3 regions of the Veillonella criceti genome follow, and region 1 is predicted to be linked to each of the others. Evidence: riboswitches for the same ligand, from Rfam matches in the RefSeq annotation. Region 1 holds a riboswitch; each other region holds the start of a gene.
What was found. A riboswitch is a leader RNA that binds a small molecule or an ion and turns the genes downstream of it on or off. The one in region 1 is predicted to bind S-adenosylmethionine.
Positions count from the first base shown of each region.

Region 2: it holds a riboswitch for S-adenosylmethionine, as region 1 does, so the genes downstream of both, DYE54_RS07020 (methionine synthase) here and DYE54_RS05385 (MetQ/NlpA family ABC transporter substrate-binding protein) in region 1, are expected to answer to the same signal.
Region 3: it holds a riboswitch for S-adenosylmethionine, as region 1 does, so the genes downstream of both, metK (methionine adenosyltransferase) here and DYE54_RS05385 (MetQ/NlpA family ABC transporter substrate-binding protein) in region 1, are expected to answer to the same signal.

Region 1 covers NZ_UHIO01000001.1:1,177,623-1,182,969, forward strand. The annotation lists gene DYE54_RS05365 (carbon-nitrogen family hydrolase) at 1-355, shown strand, start outside; gene DYE54_RS05370 (helix-turn-helix domain-containing protein) at 547-996, shown strand; tRNA gene DYE54_RS05375 (tRNA-Ser) at 1,086-1,176, shown strand; SAM riboswitch class I at 1,294-1,385, shown strand; gene DYE54_RS05380 (MetQ/NlpA family ABC transporter substrate-binding protein) at 1,525-2,358, shown strand; SAM riboswitch class I at 2,482-2,572, shown strand; gene DYE54_RS05385 (MetQ/NlpA family ABC transporter substrate-binding protein) at 2,666-3,496, shown strand; gene DYE54_RS05390 (cytidine deaminase) at 3,621-4,043, opposite strand; gene DYE54_RS05395 (thymidine phosphorylase) at 4,040-5,347, opposite strand, start outside.
Region 2 covers NZ_UHIO01000001.1:1,569,145-1,574,491, forward strand. The annotation lists gene mnmE (tRNA uridine-5-carboxymethylaminomethyl(34) synthesis GTPase MnmE) at 1-141, shown strand, start outside; gene mnmG (tRNA uridine-5-carboxymethylaminomethyl(34) synthesis enzyme MnmG) at 172-2,049, shown strand; gene rsmG (16S rRNA (guanine(527)-N(7))-methyltransferase RsmG) at 2,058-2,783, shown strand; SAM riboswitch class I at 2,947-3,041, shown strand; gene DYE54_RS07020 (methionine synthase) at 3,104-3,769, shown strand; gene DYE54_RS07025 (homocysteine S-methyltransferase family protein) at 3,897-5,347, shown strand, end outside.
Region 3 covers NZ_UHIO01000001.1:377,587-382,933, reverse strand. The annotation lists gene priA (replication restart helicase PriA) at 1-373, opposite strand, end outside; gene metK (methionine adenosyltransferase) at 530-1,720, opposite strand; SAM riboswitch class I at 1,775-1,875, opposite strand; gene coaBC (bifunctional phosphopantothenoylcysteine decarboxylase/phosphopantothenate--cysteine ligase CoaBC) at 1,935-3,116, opposite strand; gene rpoZ (DNA-directed RNA polymerase subunit omega) at 3,154-3,366, opposite strand; gene gmk (guanylate kinase) at 3,380-3,997, opposite strand; gene remA (extracellular matrix/biofilm regulator RemA) at 4,006-4,272, opposite strand; gene DYE54_RS01735 (YicC/YloC family endoribonuclease) at 4,299-5,180, opposite strand.

The DNA.
Region 1 (5,347 bases):
CTATGATATTCGTTTTCCTGAAATCATTCGCACCACCACTTTACAAGGTGTTGATTTATTCTTCGTACCTGCTCAGTGGCCAACTATGCGTCAACGCCACTGGGAAATTTTAAATACCGCTCGCGCCATCGAAAACCAAATGTTCCTCTGTGCCGTTAATGCCTGTGGCTATATTGGCAAGGTAAAATGTGCCGGCAATTCCTTATTGCTTGATCCTTGGGGCGACGAATTATTACACTTAGGTGATACAGAAGAAATCGCTATCGGCACCATTGATTTAAGTGTTACGGAAGAAATTCGCCGTAAAATCAATGTATTTAGAGATCGAAAACCAAATATGTATCATTTGGACTAAAATAATATAAACAGACTTATCAAAGCGTTCATTTTTACAGTGTAATCCAGTAAAAAATGAACGTTTTTTGTTAATTAGGTATAGTTTTTTCATATTTTAATTTCAAATCATTAGACAATATATGTTTTTAGGAGTAATATATAGTTGTTTATTTAATTAATCCTTATTACCACACAGAGGAGGCGTATGTGGTGTCAACAATACACGAAAAATTATCTATGACTACTCCAAAGAAAACTAATTCTACTAATATAAGTAATTTTACACGGCACCCAAAATTCAACTTAAAAAGAGGCTCTAAATCCGCCTTAGCACTGGCTGCGTTTCTAAACCCCATATTCCCATCGGCCCATATAGACGGCCCACCACAAGGTCAAACTTTATATAATTGTCTAGGCTGTAAAATCGCCCATTTGCGGAAAGAAAAAGGCTGGTATCAAAAAGATTTAGCTCAAGCAGCTGGTATTAGCACTAGTTACATTTCTCGCTTAGAACGTGGCTATCATATAGAAGGCGTTACTTTAGATATTTTACTAAGAATTACAGAAGTGTTTGATATTTCTCTAGGACAACTTTTTACTTATACAAAAGATGAAATTACCATTGCTCATTATCGGGAAGAACTCCATAAATATTGCTAAGAACTACTTCAAAAAATTTTATTTTTATGGATTGACAAGATTTTTACTTTCTTCTATAATAGTAAAGTACGTTACACAAAGTAATATATGGAGAGGTGTCCGAGCGGCTTAAGGAGCATGATTGGAAATCATGTGTGCGGTAATACCGTACCGAGGGTTCAAATCCCTCTCTCTCCGCCATAAAAAAAGCACATTCAAAAGCTATACCGCTTTCGAATGTGCTTTTTTTAATTTTATTTTCCTACTTTACAAGTGTGATTTCTTCATGCTATAATCAGCAAAGAAATTTTAATAGCGATATTATCTAGAGTGATGGAGGGACTGGCCCTATGAAATCCGGCAACCATTCGATGGTGCTAATTCCTGCGGCATATACCGAGAGATAACAAATGTAGCGATGACTCGGCAAGCCGAGGGCATCGTTTTTTTATTACTCACCGCGCTATACTACTTTTGTATGGGGATATAAAAGTAGTCCTAAATTTCTATTTGAGAGAGTTTATTTGAGACAAAAGGAGGGCTTCATCTATGAAGAAATTTTTATCTGTAGCTGCTACATTTGTATTAGGCAGCGCTCTACTACTAGCAGGTTGTGGCAATGATCAAGGCAATGCAGCAACTAGTTCTGACAAAAAGGTAACATTAACAGTAGGTGCTTCACCAGTTCCCCATGCTGAAATTCTAGAACAAGTGAAAGACAAATTAGCTAAGGAAGGTGTAGAGCTTAAAATCATTGAATTTAGCGACTATATTAAACCTAACTTAGCATTAAATGACAAAGAGTTGGACGCTAACTTCTATCAGCACGTTCCATATATGAAAAAATTTGAAGAAGAACATAATATGAAATTCGTTTCAGCTGGTACTGTTCATATTGAACCAATGGGAATTTATTCTAATAAAATCAAAGATAAAGATTTACAAAACGCTATTCCAAATGGTGCCAAAGTAGCAATTCCCAATGACCCTACTAATACAGGACGAGCATTACTCCTATTACAACAAGCAGGTCTAATCACCTTAAAAGAGCCTAACAATATTTATTCCACTAAAATTGATATTGCCGCTAATCCTAAAAATTTAGATATTATTGAATTAGAAGCAGCACAAACACCACGTAGCCTCGATGATGTAGATATTGCTGTTATCAACGCCAATTATGCACTAGGGGCTCAATTAAATCCCGTTAAAGATGCTTTATTCTTAGATGATAAAAACTCACCGTATGCCAACTTAATTGCAGTTCGTCCTGGTGATGAAAATCGTCCTGAAATTCAAAAGTTAGTTAAAGCACTACAATCTCCAGAAATTAAAAAATTCATTGAAGATAAATATCAAGGTTCTATTTTGCCAGCATTCTAAGCGCTATATAACAAAGTAGTTCATACACCAAATACCTAACAGGCTCTGCACGCAGGGCCTGTTTCTTTTTGCTTTACAAATTTGTCCTCTCATGATATACTAACCAAAGAATTATATATGAAACGTTATCAAGAGTGATGGAGGGACTGGCCCTATGAAATCCGGCAACCATTCGATGGTGCTAATTCCTGCGGTATATACCGAGAGATACAAGGCGTAAGCAATGATGGCTCGGTACTACGAAGCCATCTTTTTTTATTCACTCAGCTAATGTTTCTTAATTATTGTAAGCCCGAGGAGGTATAGTATGAAAAAAATTTTATCCCTAGCAGCTACTGCAATTCTTGGTAGCGCCTTATTACTTGCTGGTTGCGGTAGCGACACAAATACTGCCACTGGTAGCAGCAACAAAGTAACAATTACAGTCGGTGCCTCACCAGTACCACATGGTGAAATTTTGGAACAAGCTAAACCTTTATTAGAAAAAGAAGGCATTGACTTAAAAATTATTGAATTTACTGATTATGTAAAACCTAACCTAGCGTTAAATGACAAAGAATTAGATGCTAACTTCTTCCAACATGTACCATACATGGATAAATTTGCTAGTGAACATAGCATGGAATTAGTATCAGCTGGTAAAGTGCATATCGAACCAATGGGGATTTACTCTAAAACAATTACAGATAAAAACTTAGATTCTGTATTGCCAAACGGCTCTAAAATTGCCATTCCAAATGATCCAAGTAATAGCGGTCGTGCCCTTCTTCTATTAGAAAAAGCAGGCTTAATTACCTTAAAAGATCCTAACAATATTTATGCAACCAAAACAGACATTGTTAACAACCCAAAAAATCTTGAATTTGTAGAATTAGAAGCGGCTCAGTTGCCTCGTAGTTTAGATGATGTAGCTTTAGCCGTTATCAATACTAATTTTGCCTTAGAAGCTGGTTTGAATCCAGTGAAAGATGCTTTATTCTTAGAAGATAAAGATTCCCCATATGCTAATATCGTAACAGTTCGCAAAGGGGATGAAAATCGTCCTGAAATTCAAAAATTAATGAAAGCACTTCAATCGCCAGAAGTGAAAAAATTCATTGAAGACAAATACAAAGGTGCTATTTTAGCAGCCTTCTAGGCAAGAAATCTAGCATAGCCCTCATAAAACGCAACTTAGTTACATAGTTAACTTAGTTATATAATCAAAAGCGAGTTACTCAAAAGACACGCCCTGTGTTCTTCGAATAACTCGCTTTTTTATGTTATAAATTGTCAGCACTAAAACTCTGAGGTAATAATTCAGCTAATTCATAAACGACTAATTCCGTTTCACTCTGTTCTAAAATAATTAAGGGTACCTTAAATTCAACTAATACTTGGCGACAGGCACCACAAGGCATACAAGGCCCTTTTGAATCTCCTACAATAGCAATAGCCTGAAAAGTCTGATGTCCAGTAGCTACCGCTGATTGAATCGCCACCCGTTCAGCACAATTAGTAAGGCCATAAGAGGCATTTTCTATATTACAACCGGTGAAAATAGTCTCATCCTCACAAAGCACCGCCGCCCCCACAGCAAACTTGGAGTATGGACTATAGGAATTCTGTTTAGCCTCATAGGCCGCCCCAATCAGACTTCTATACTCATCAAACGAACTCATATTTAACGAAATATATTGGCTCATATATACGCCTCCGTTCCTTCTTCAGTAACGCGGGCCCATACTAATGGCTGCTTACTAGGTTCCGCTGCGCCAAAGGACAAGGCCGACAAATAACGTGCCTTAGCGTCCTCTAAAGTACTCTTAGTATTACTTTGTACATACGCTATTGTTTCCCCTGCTACCACTTCATCGCCTGTCTTTTTCAGCATCCAAATTCCAGCTTTATAATCTATGGCATCTGTTTTAGTATAGCGTCCAGCCCCTAAAGCTAACGCGGCGCGGCCACAAATTTCAGCATCCATATGCGTAATATAACCAGACACGGGCGCCAAAACAGCTTCTTTATACTGCGCCTCTTTAAAAGTGGCCTTAGTTAATACAGAAGTGTCTCCACCCTGTGCTTCCACTAATTCACAAAACTTAGTAAAAGCAGCCCCACTTGCTAAAGTAGTGTTTGCCAAACATTTACAGGCTTCATAAGAGCCTTTACCACCTAAATACAACATATTCGTTGCTAACTCCAAGGACTCTGTAACTAAGTCCTCAGGCCCTTTCCCCTGCAGCGTATCAACCACTTCTGCAATCTCTATAGCGTTCCCAATAGCTTGTCCTAAAGGACGATCCATATCGGTAATAAGGGCTACCGTTTTTCGCCCATTATGAGTACCAATAGCAACCATAGTTTCAGCTAACGTAACAGCGTCCTCATACGTTTTCATGAAGGCACCGCTCCCCACTTTGACATCGAGTAAAATAGCTTCACTTCCAGCTGCCAATTTCTTACTCATCACAGATGATGCAATCAATGGAATACTGTCGACTGTCCCCGTTACGTCGCGCAATGCATATAATAACTTATCGGCTGGAGCCAAGTTACCCGATTGCCCAGTTACAGCAACACCTACATTTCTAACAATTTGAAAAAACTCGTCTTTCGTAAGTGCAACGTTCACATGGGGGATTGATTCCAGCTTGTCAATTGTTCCGCCCGTATGGCCTAAACCACGACCTGACATCTTAGCTACCGGTACACCACAAGCAGCTACAATCGAGGCAATAATAAACGTCGTTTTATCGCCTACACCACCTGTACTATGCTTATCCACCGTAATCCCATGAATACTGGATAAATCAATTTGTTCCCCAGATTCCGCCATAGCTTTCGTTAAACTCGCAGTTTCTTCCGCTGTAAGGCCTTGAAAATAAACCGCCATGAGCCATGCACTCATTTGATAATCAGGAATTAAACCATTAACAAATTCATTCACAATATAGGTAAGTTCTGCATTGCTATGAATGCCTCCATTACGTTTTTTTAATATCAA
Region 2 (5,347 bases), 390 kb from region 1:
ACTATTGAAGCAGGTATGCCTGTGGATTTTGTGGTTACTGATATGCGTGAGGCGTGGGAACGTTTAGGGGATATTACAGGGGATAGTTTACGAGAATCTATGGTGGATGAATTATTTAGTCGATTCTGCTTAGGTAAATAAGATAGCCTCGAGAGAGGGATAGGAGATAATATGTATACAGTTGATACTTATGATGTTATTGTCATCGGTGGTGGTCATGCTGGTTGTGAAGCGGCGCTTGCTACAGCTCGTATGGGCCAACGAACATTGATGGCGACTCTTAATTTAGATAATATTGCCCTTATGCCATGTAATCCAGCCGTTGGCGGTCCTGGTAAAAGTCATTTGGTTTATGAATTGGATGCTTTAGGTGGTCAAATGGCTATTAATGCGGATGCGACAGCAATTCAAATGCGAATGCTAAATACGGGCAAAGGCCCTGCTGTGCATTCCTTACGAGCTCAATCAGATAAAGTAGCCTACCAACGGTTAATGAAAGAAACCTTGGAAAACACCGATAATTTGAATGTAAAACAGATTATGGTTAATGAACTATTAATTGAAGATGGTGAAGTAAAAGGGATTTTGAGTGAACTTGGTGAAGTATATGAAGCAAAAGCGATTATACTTTGTACGGGTACTTATCTGAAAGGTAAAATTATTACTGGTGAATTAACTTATACCGGTGGCCCTAATGGCCAACGAACAGCAGAATTGTTATCTGATTCTTTACGCAAACATGGTATTGAGTTGATGCGTTTCAAAACGGGGACGCCCGCACGCGTAGATAAACGAACGCTTACTTTAGAACATATGACAGAACAGCCTGGGGATGGTATGTATCGTTCCTTCTCTTTTATGTCAGATTGGACGAATCGCAATGAACAGGTGTGTTGGTTGACGTATACCAGTGAAGAAACACATGATATTATTCGTGCTAATTTGAATCGGGCACCTATGTATACAGGCATTATTGAAGGAACAGGCCCTCGTTATTGTCCATCTATTGAAGATAAAGTGGTACGTTTTAGTGATAAAAGTCGTCATCAATTATTCGTAGAACCTGAAGGAAATCATACGAATGAAATGTATGTACAGGGGATGAGTACGAGTCTTCCTATTGATGTACAATATAAATTCTTGCGTACGATTCCTGGCTTGGAAGATGTGGAAATTATGCGTCCAGCTTATGCGATTGAGTATGATTGTTTAAATCCATTACAATTAACACCTGCTTTGCAAGTTAAGATGATTAAAGGCTTGTATTCTGCAGGACAAGCAAATGGTACTTCTGGTTATGAAGAAGCAGCGGCTCAAGGATTAATGGCGGGGATTAATGCCGCTTTATATTTACAAGGTAAAGAACCATTTATCTTATCTCGTTCAGAAGCTTATATTGGTGTTCTGATTGATGATTTAGTAACTAAAGGGACAAAAGAGCCATATCGTATGATGACGAGTCGCAGTGAATATCGTTTATTATTACGTCAAGATAATGCGGATATGCGTTTAACTGAAAAGGGCTATGAAATTGGTCTAGTTACGGAAGAACGGTATGCTCGTTTCAAAGCAAAAAAAGAATTGATTGAACAAGGGTTAGCTGAATTGCATAATACGCCAATTAATCCATCCAATGAAGTGCAGGCTAAATTAGAAGCAATGGGTACAGCGCCTATTAAAACAGGAATTAAGGCCTTTGACCTAGTAAAACGTAATGAATTATCTTATGGTGACGTAGCAGAAGCTTTTAATTTAACACGATATACGCCTGATGTAGAAGAAGAAATTGACATCATGATTACGTATGATGGATATATTAAGAAACAAATGGAACAGGTAGCTAAAGTACGGAAATTAGAAGAAAAGATTATTCCTGCTGATTGGGATTATGAAACGATGAAGGGCATTTCTTTAGAAGCTAAACAAAAATTAGCACAAATTAAGCCACATTCCATTGGTCAAGCTAGCCGTATTTCAGGCGTTTCACCAGCAGATGTATCCGTATTGCTTATTCAATTGGAACAGTATCGTCGTGAACAACAGTCCTAGGAGGGCCTATGAATTTTACTGATAATTTGGCGGTTCAATTAGAAGCTGCTGGTTTTACTGTTACAGAAAAACAATTAGAGCAATTTACTACCTATTATGAAATGCTTATAGAAACAAATAAAAGCTTGAATTTAACGGCGATTACGGATCCACATGAAGTAGCTGTGAAACATTTTGTAGATTCGTTGACGGCTTTAGATGAGGGGCAAATTGTTTTTAAAACAGGAGCCACCCTTTTGGATTTAGGTACTGGTGCGGGCTTTCCAGGTATTCCGTTAGCGATTATGCGACCTGATTTAAAGATAACTCTCTTTGATTCGTTGCAAAAACGACTTACTTTTTTAGAGTCAGTTATTAAAGCCCTTCATATATCCAATGTAACTACTTTGCATGGCCGTGCTGAAGATCTGAGTCATATGGTGGCACATAGAGCTACTTATGATATTGTAACGAGCCGAGCAGTAGCACGGTTACCAATTTTGTTAGAATGGGCCTTGCCTTATGTGAAACAGAATGGGTATATGGTTGCTTTAAAAGGCGCTGCCTATGAAGAAGAGTTACAAGAAGCTAAAAAAGCATTACAAATATTAAAAGGGACTGTGGATAGAGTAAAACCTGTACAATTACCTACATTAGCTGATAAACGAGCGATTATTTATGTGCGTAAAACAGGCATTACCCCAAAACAATATCCTCGTAAACCAAAAGAAATAAAGACAAAACCATTAGTGTAAATCTAACTAGTAGATTGCATTAAAGCATTTACATGCTTAAACCCCTGAGTTGAAGTTTTTACCTATAACAAAGTGTATTTTTTACATATAGGCTAAAACCTGCATACTCAGGGGTTTTTCTTGACAATCTATAGCATAGAAGGTATCCTATTTTTATGTGTTGACCTTATCAAGAGCGATGGAGGGACTTGGCCCTATGATATCCAGCAACCAGCAGAGGCAAGGTGCTACTTCCAACAGGAAACTGACAGATGAGGTAAAGTCCTCTGTCTGTATAGATGGAGGTTTTTTTATGAGAAAATGTAGTGAGAGGTGGGCGTATGGCTATTTATAATGGGCGATTACCACAAATTGATAAAGCAGAAGTAACGCGCTATGCAGGCTTACGCCAGGCAAAGGATTTTCCACAACAATATGTAATGGAGGCCTGTTTAGAGGTTCAGTTAGTGGCTGAACCTAAAGGTATATTTGAAGAATATGACTATGATGCGGAAACAGGCCTTATAAAAAGTAATCCCCCTTTGCAATTAACAGGACATTCGATTCGTCAGCATTTAGCAAAAGCGACTAAAGTATATGTTATGGCGGTTACAATTGGGGAAGCCGTTGAATTAAGGAGTGCTGAATTATTTAAAGCTGGTAATTATACATTAGGTTTATTGGTCGATGCAGCCGCTACAACAGCAGTTGAACAAGTGGCGGATCAAGTGAATGAAGTGATTAAACAGTCGGCCGCCAAAGCTGGTTATACGACGACTTGGCGTTTTAGTCCTGGATATGGTGATTGGGAATTATCTATACAAAAACAACTAGCCGCTATAGTAGGGACGGATAAAATCGGTTTATCCGTGACAGAGGCTTTTTTATTATTTCCACGTAAGTCAGTTACCGCGATTGTTGGCTGTATGCCTAATGGGGCGCAACTTTCAACAAAACGAGGTTGTACTTCTTGTACACAAGCAAATTGTGCTTCGCGTAATGGATAAGCGTGATGGATTTATGAATTTGCTAATAAAGAGAGTATACAGTAGGAATTAAAGTACAATTATAATTAGATACTGATAAGTAGTTTGATTAGAGGGTTAGGTATAGTTAGAGAGAAGAGGCGATAGTATGTATATTTTTGATGGAGCTATGGGCACTATGCTACAACAATCAGGTCTTGAGGAGGGGCAATGTCCTGAATTGTTTAATATAGAACATCCTGAAATTGTGACCAGTATTCATGCAGCATATTTACAACATGGGAGTGATATTGTAACAACGAATACCTTTGGCGCGTGTAGTCTAAAATTAGCCGATTATGGTTTAGCACAGCGTGTGAAAGAAATTAATACAGCAGCTGTAATAGCGGCTAAGCAGGCTATTATGGAGGTTAAACCTAATGCTAAAATAGCAGGTTCTATGGGACCTACAGGCCAGTTTATTGAACCATTAGGACAGATTTCTTTCGATGCAGTTTATGATACCTATTATGAACAGGCCTTAGCTTTGATTGAAGCGGGTGTAGATTTTATCATCATTGAAACGATTATTGATGTACAAGAAATGCGTGCTGCTTTATTAGCCGCTCGTGATGCCCGTAAACGACTTAATAAAAGCAAGAATGATGTGGGCATTATTTGTCAATTTTCTTTTAGTGAGGATGGTCGTACCATTACGGGAACACCACCAGAAGCCGCGGCTATTATGGTAGAGGCTATGGGCGCTGATGTTGTGGGAATTAACTGCTCCTTAGGGCCAGAACAATTAATTCCTTTAGTTGCACGATTGGCTGCTGTTACTAATTTACCAATAAGTGCGCAACCTAATGCAGGTATGCCTATGTTAGTAGGTACAGAAACAGTATTTCCTTTATCACCGCGTGAAATGGGGTCCTTTGTGCCAGCTTTACTTGATGCAGGGGCTACATTTGTAGGTGCTTGTTGTGGTAGTACACCGGCTCATATTGCTGAGATTACAAAAGCGGCACAGCATCATACACCAAAAGAACGGGTAGAAGTAGCGCCTTTTACAGCTTTTACGAGTCGTACTCGTTTTGTTAAAGTCGGTCATACAGAAAAACCAATTATCATTGGGGAACGAATTAATCCTACGGGACGTAAAGTATTAGCCAAAGAAATTAAAGCTGGTAGTTTTGCTATGGTAAAACGAGATGCATTAGCACAAGTAGCCGCTGGTGCTGATGTATTGGATGTAAATATGGGCGTACCTGATATAGATGTAGTCGCTGTTATGAAACGGGCGATTATGGAACTTTCTATGTTGGTTGATGTGCCTTTATCCATTGATACATTAGATCCAGATGCTATGGAATCTGGGCTAAAAGCGTATCCAGGCCGTCCTTTAATCAATTCTGTCAATGCTGAACCAGAACAATTAGAACGGGTATTACCTTTAGCTAAACGATATGGTGCTGCTGTGCTTTGTTTGCCTTTAGGTAAAGGTGATTTGCCAGCTACAGCGGAAGAACGGGTAGCGTTAGCTAAAGAAATCGTGTTAGCTGCCTATGCAGTAGGTTTACGAAGTGAGGATTTATTATTAGATCCGTTAGTATTAACCTT
Region 3 (5,347 bases), 800 kb from region 1:
ACGGTTGCACTACTAGCCACTGTTCTTTAGGGCGTTCATAACTTTTCAATTGTTTTTTATCAATCGTAAATAAACTCAGCGCTTCTGATAAAGCACATAAATAATATTTACTTAATTTTTTGGCCGTACTTAACATTTCAGAAGTAAACCAAGGGTCTTTATCTAACACTGCTTGAATCGGCTTAATTTCATAGGTAGGAGCTTCTGCTAAGTCACGATAGCCAATGAGAATCCCTTCCTCTTTTGTTCGCCCCAAAGGGACAGCCACCCGTGTACCAGGAGCAATCTCACCTAAATGTGGTGGTACAGCATAGCTGAATGGACTATTCATTTTCTTTGCTGGACGATTGATAATAACCTCCGCTACACGCATACTATCCCTCCTTTGCAGTATTTTTTATTATACCATTTTTTTCGATATTTTTAAATAAAGGGCCGACTGTAAAGACATAAAAAAATCGTCATACAAATAACAAAACGACAAGGTTCACTAAAGTGCCGAATAAGTATTTGTATGACGATATTTTAATTATAAACCAGCTTCTTTGCGAAGAACATCCGCTTTATCAGTATGTTCCCAAGGAAGGTCAACATCTGTACGACCAAAATGACCATAGGCTGCTGTCTGATGGTAAATTGGACGAAGCAAGTCAAGCATTTCAATAATACCTGCTGGACGAAGGTCAAAATGCTTCTTAACAAGTTCAGCAATTTTTTCTTCCGCCACCTTAGCTGTGCCAAAAGTTTCTACCATAATAGATACAGGTTTTGCTACACCAATGGCATACGCAATCTGAATTTCACATTTATCAGCAAGACCAGCCGCTACAATGTTTTTAGCAACGTAACGAGCGGCATACGCTGCACTGCGGTCTACTTTTGTAGGATCTTTACCGGAGAAAGCTCCGCCCCCATGACGAGCCATGCCACCATAAGTATCTACAATAATTTTACGACCAGTTAAACCAGCATCCCCTTGAGGGCCACCAATTACGAAACGGCCTGTTGGATTGATAAAGAATTTCGTATTTTCATCAACGAAACCTTCTGGCAATACAGGTTTGATAACTAACTCTTTAAGATCAGCTTCAATTTGTTCACGAGAAACTTCAGGACCATGTTGTGTAGAAATTACGATGGTTTCAATACGTTTAGGAACGCCATCTACATATTCAACAGTTACCTGAGTTTTACCATCGGGACGAAGATAAGGTAATACACCTTCTTTACGCACTTTAGTTAATTGGCGGGATAAACGGTGAGCTAATGCGATTGGCATAGGCATGAATTCTTCAGTTTCATTTGTTGCATAACCAAACATCATCCCTTGGTCGCCAGCCCCAATTTTATCAAATTTATCGCTACCACCTTCGCGTGTTTCAAGCGCATCATCAACACCCATAGCAATATCGACAGACTGTTCATCAATTGCTACATTAACACCGCAAGTGTCGCAGTCAAAACCATATTTAGCACGCGTATAACCAATTTCACGAATCGTCTCACGGACAATATGATTAATATCTACATAACATTTAGTGGAAATTTCCCCCACTACATGAACCTGACCTGTTGTTACCAATGTTTCACAAGCAACATGAGCCGTTGGATCTTGTGCAAGGATTGCATCAAGCACAGCATCCGAAATTTGGTCAGCAATTTTATCAGGATGACCTTCTGTTACGGATTCTGATGTGAAAAAAACATGTTTTTCAGCCATTTACCCATTACCTCCATAAAAAAATTCCTCATCAGCCAAGCGATGAGGAATCAAACCCCATCTTTCGGCATATTACCGTCGGACTTAGCACCTTTTCAAAATGAATGGTTGCTGTAGCTTCACAGGGCCTTTCCCTCCACTACTCTTGATGAGACAAAAGTTACTATTAAATTAATTGTGATAGTTCATATCACTGATTCATTATACAATAGAATCACAATTCTGCCAAGGCTGAAATAATTCGCTTAGCTACATCAATTTTTGTCATAAGTGGTAAGGGCCGAACTTGACCACCTGGATAAATTAAAGTTACTTCATTAGTATCAACATTAAAGCCTGCATTTTGTTTACTTACATCATTAGCAACTAACATATCAAGATTTTTGTTGAGCACCTTCGATTTGCCATACTCAATAACATTTTGTGTTTCAGCCGCAAAACCTATCAATTTTTGATGAGTTTTATTCGCACCTAACCCTTTTAATATATCTGGATTTTTTACTAATTTAAGTTCTAATGTATCCATCTTCTTAATTTTAGTATCCGCCATATTTTCGACTCTAAAATCAGCTACAGCCGCGGCCATAATAACAGCATCACACGCTTCATAACGACTATTAACCGCTTCTTCCATAGCTCTAGCAGATTCAACAGATACTAATTCTACCCCAAAAGGAACTGGTAAATTGGTAGGCGCTGAAATTAAAATGGTGCGAGCACCCGCCAATGCTGCTTGCTCTGCAATCGCATAGCCCATCTTACCACTAGAACGATTGCCAATAAACCGAACTGGATCAATGGCTTCTTGCGTACCACCAGCTGTTACGATTACTGTTTTATTAGCTAGTAAATCTGTTTTCATCATATGGAAGGATAACCATTCCACAATTCGCGCTGGTTCAGGCAAACGACCTTTACCAGTCACACCACAAGCTAAATGGCCACTATCAGCCTCTAAAATATGCATACCTAATTCACGTAAGGTATTCATATTCCGTTGTGTAACAGGATTTTCATACATGTTAGTATTCATTGCTGGACATAAGAAAATAGGCGCTTTTGTTGCCATAAGTTGTGTAGTTAGCATATCATCAGCAATCCCAGAAGCTAATTTACCAATCACATTGGCAGTAGCCGGTGCTACAATATAGGCATCGGCCCAAGTAGCTAATGCAATATGTTCTACATTCCAATCATGCACATCTTCAAACATTTTAACAGCTACTGGATACCCACTAATTTCTCCAAATGTCATGGGCGATACAAATTTAGTCGCATTTTCAGTCATAACGACTTTAACGTCCGCCCCTAATTTTCGAAGCCGACTAACCACTTCCACTGCCTTATAAGCAGCGATACCACCAGATACACCTACAATTACGTGTTTATTTTTCATCCTCAACACCTATTATAATTCTCTGTTTCTTACAGGTTTATTTAATACCATCTTTAGTACGAGCAAAACCAATCTTATCTTCAGCAATTTCATGAAGAGCTACTGACACTGGCTTATCAGTATCAAGCCCCGTTACCATTGCTTCATCACCATCGGTTAATTCACGAGCTCGTTTAGCTGCCAATGTAACTAAGGTATATTTACTGTCTACATGTTTTTCCAAATCCTTTAATAAAGGTTTTACCATCATAACGCATTACTCCTTATTTTGCATATTGTTTATAAATATATTGTATTTTTTCTTTATTTCGTTTAATTTTACAAGCTTCAGCTCGTAAAATAGAAGCTACTTTTTCAACAGCATCTGGCAACACATCATTCACAACAATATAATCATAACGATGTGCCAACGCTAATTCAGAACTAGCTTTAGATAAACGTTTATCAATAACTTCCGCTGCATCCGTTCCACGATCTCTTAAGCGATTAGATAAAATATCTAATGATGGTGGCACAATATAAATAAATACAGCTTCACTAAAGCGCTCTTTAACTTGCATTGCTCCTTGAATGTCTATTTCTAATATGACACTTTTGCCTTCACTTAATAAATCCATAACATGCTGTTTTGGTGTACCATAATAATTATCATATACCTGTGCATATTCTAAGAATGCATCTTCTTCAATAAGACGTTTAAACTCTTCTTTGTCTCGAAAAAAATAACTAACGCCTTCTTCTTCACCTACTCGGGGTGCTCGAGTAGTCATTGATACAGAATATACAAGATTTGGCATTTGCTGACGCAAGGCTGCGCAAATAGTTCCTTTACCTGCCCCTGAAGGACCAGATAAAACAATCAAAATCCCTCTATCCGTCATAATAGCACCTACGCTTCCGTAGATTCAGCTGGTGTAGCTTGAACAATACGATGTGCTACTGTTTCTGGTTGAATTGCTGACAACACAATTTGGCCACTATCCATCACTAAGACAGCTCGCGTTTTACGACCATAGGTAGCATCAACTAATACGCTCTTTTCACGTGCATCTTGAATCATTCGCTTAATTGGCGCAGACTCTGGACTGATAATAGCAATTAGACGATTTGCCGAAACCATGTTACCAAATCCAATGTTTAAAAGCTTTGTACTCATACTTAGTGACTCCTTACTCTTGCAACCTACTCTATATTTTGAATTTGCTCTCTAATTTTCTCTAACTCACATTTCAATACTACAACACGGTCTGTTATGGCTAAATCGGATCCTTTTGATCCCATTGTATTTACTTCTCGATTCATCTCTTGTAATAAGAAATCTAACTTACGCCCAATCGGTTGATTCTCTTTTAGTGTGTTTCTTAATTGTACCACATGAGAGCCAAAACGTACAATTTCTTCTGTAATATCTGTTTTATCACTCATAGTGGCTACTTCTTGCAAAAAACGGTCCATGTTAACCGTTATATCCGTTTTTTCTAACACGTTCGAAATTCGTTGTAATAATCGTTCTTCATACTTTTTGACTGCACTATCTTTATTATCTGCTACCTCTTGTAATACCGTTTCTAAGGTCGCAATGCGCCCCTCGATTTCACGTTCTAAATTAACCCCTTCTAACGCACGCATTTCACATAAACCAGTTACTGCTGTCTGCAATGCAAGTAATACAGCCGACTCCAATTTAGCTTCTTCAAAAGGCACATCTTCCAAAAGTAACCAATCCTTAGATATACTCATCATATCTTTTAACGAAGCTTGTTCCTTTGTCTGTGAAAAGCCTTCGGCCACTAAAAACTCACGGATCTGATTTGCTAAAGAATGATTAACAGTAAACACTTTCTCCTGATCACTCGTATTCTTTAAAGATACATTAACCTCCACTTTACCTCGTTGTAAATGCTCTTTAATATAACGACGTATTGCATTTTCTAAGAAATATAAAGCCGTTGGCATATTAAGATGAAGGTCCAAAAATCTCGAGTTTACACTTTTTATTTCAATGGTAATCTGTAAACTTTCATCGGTACTAATTCCACGACCAAAGCCAGTCATACTATTCATGATATATGATATCCTTTCTATTCTGCTTTCATGAACTTATTGAGTTACACTTCATGTTATATATCATTTTCTTTCATTTTATCATGTTACTTACGTAGGGTAAAGGAATCTAACCCCTTATATATGTGATAAATGTGATATACTTATTATATTAAATATATTAAAGG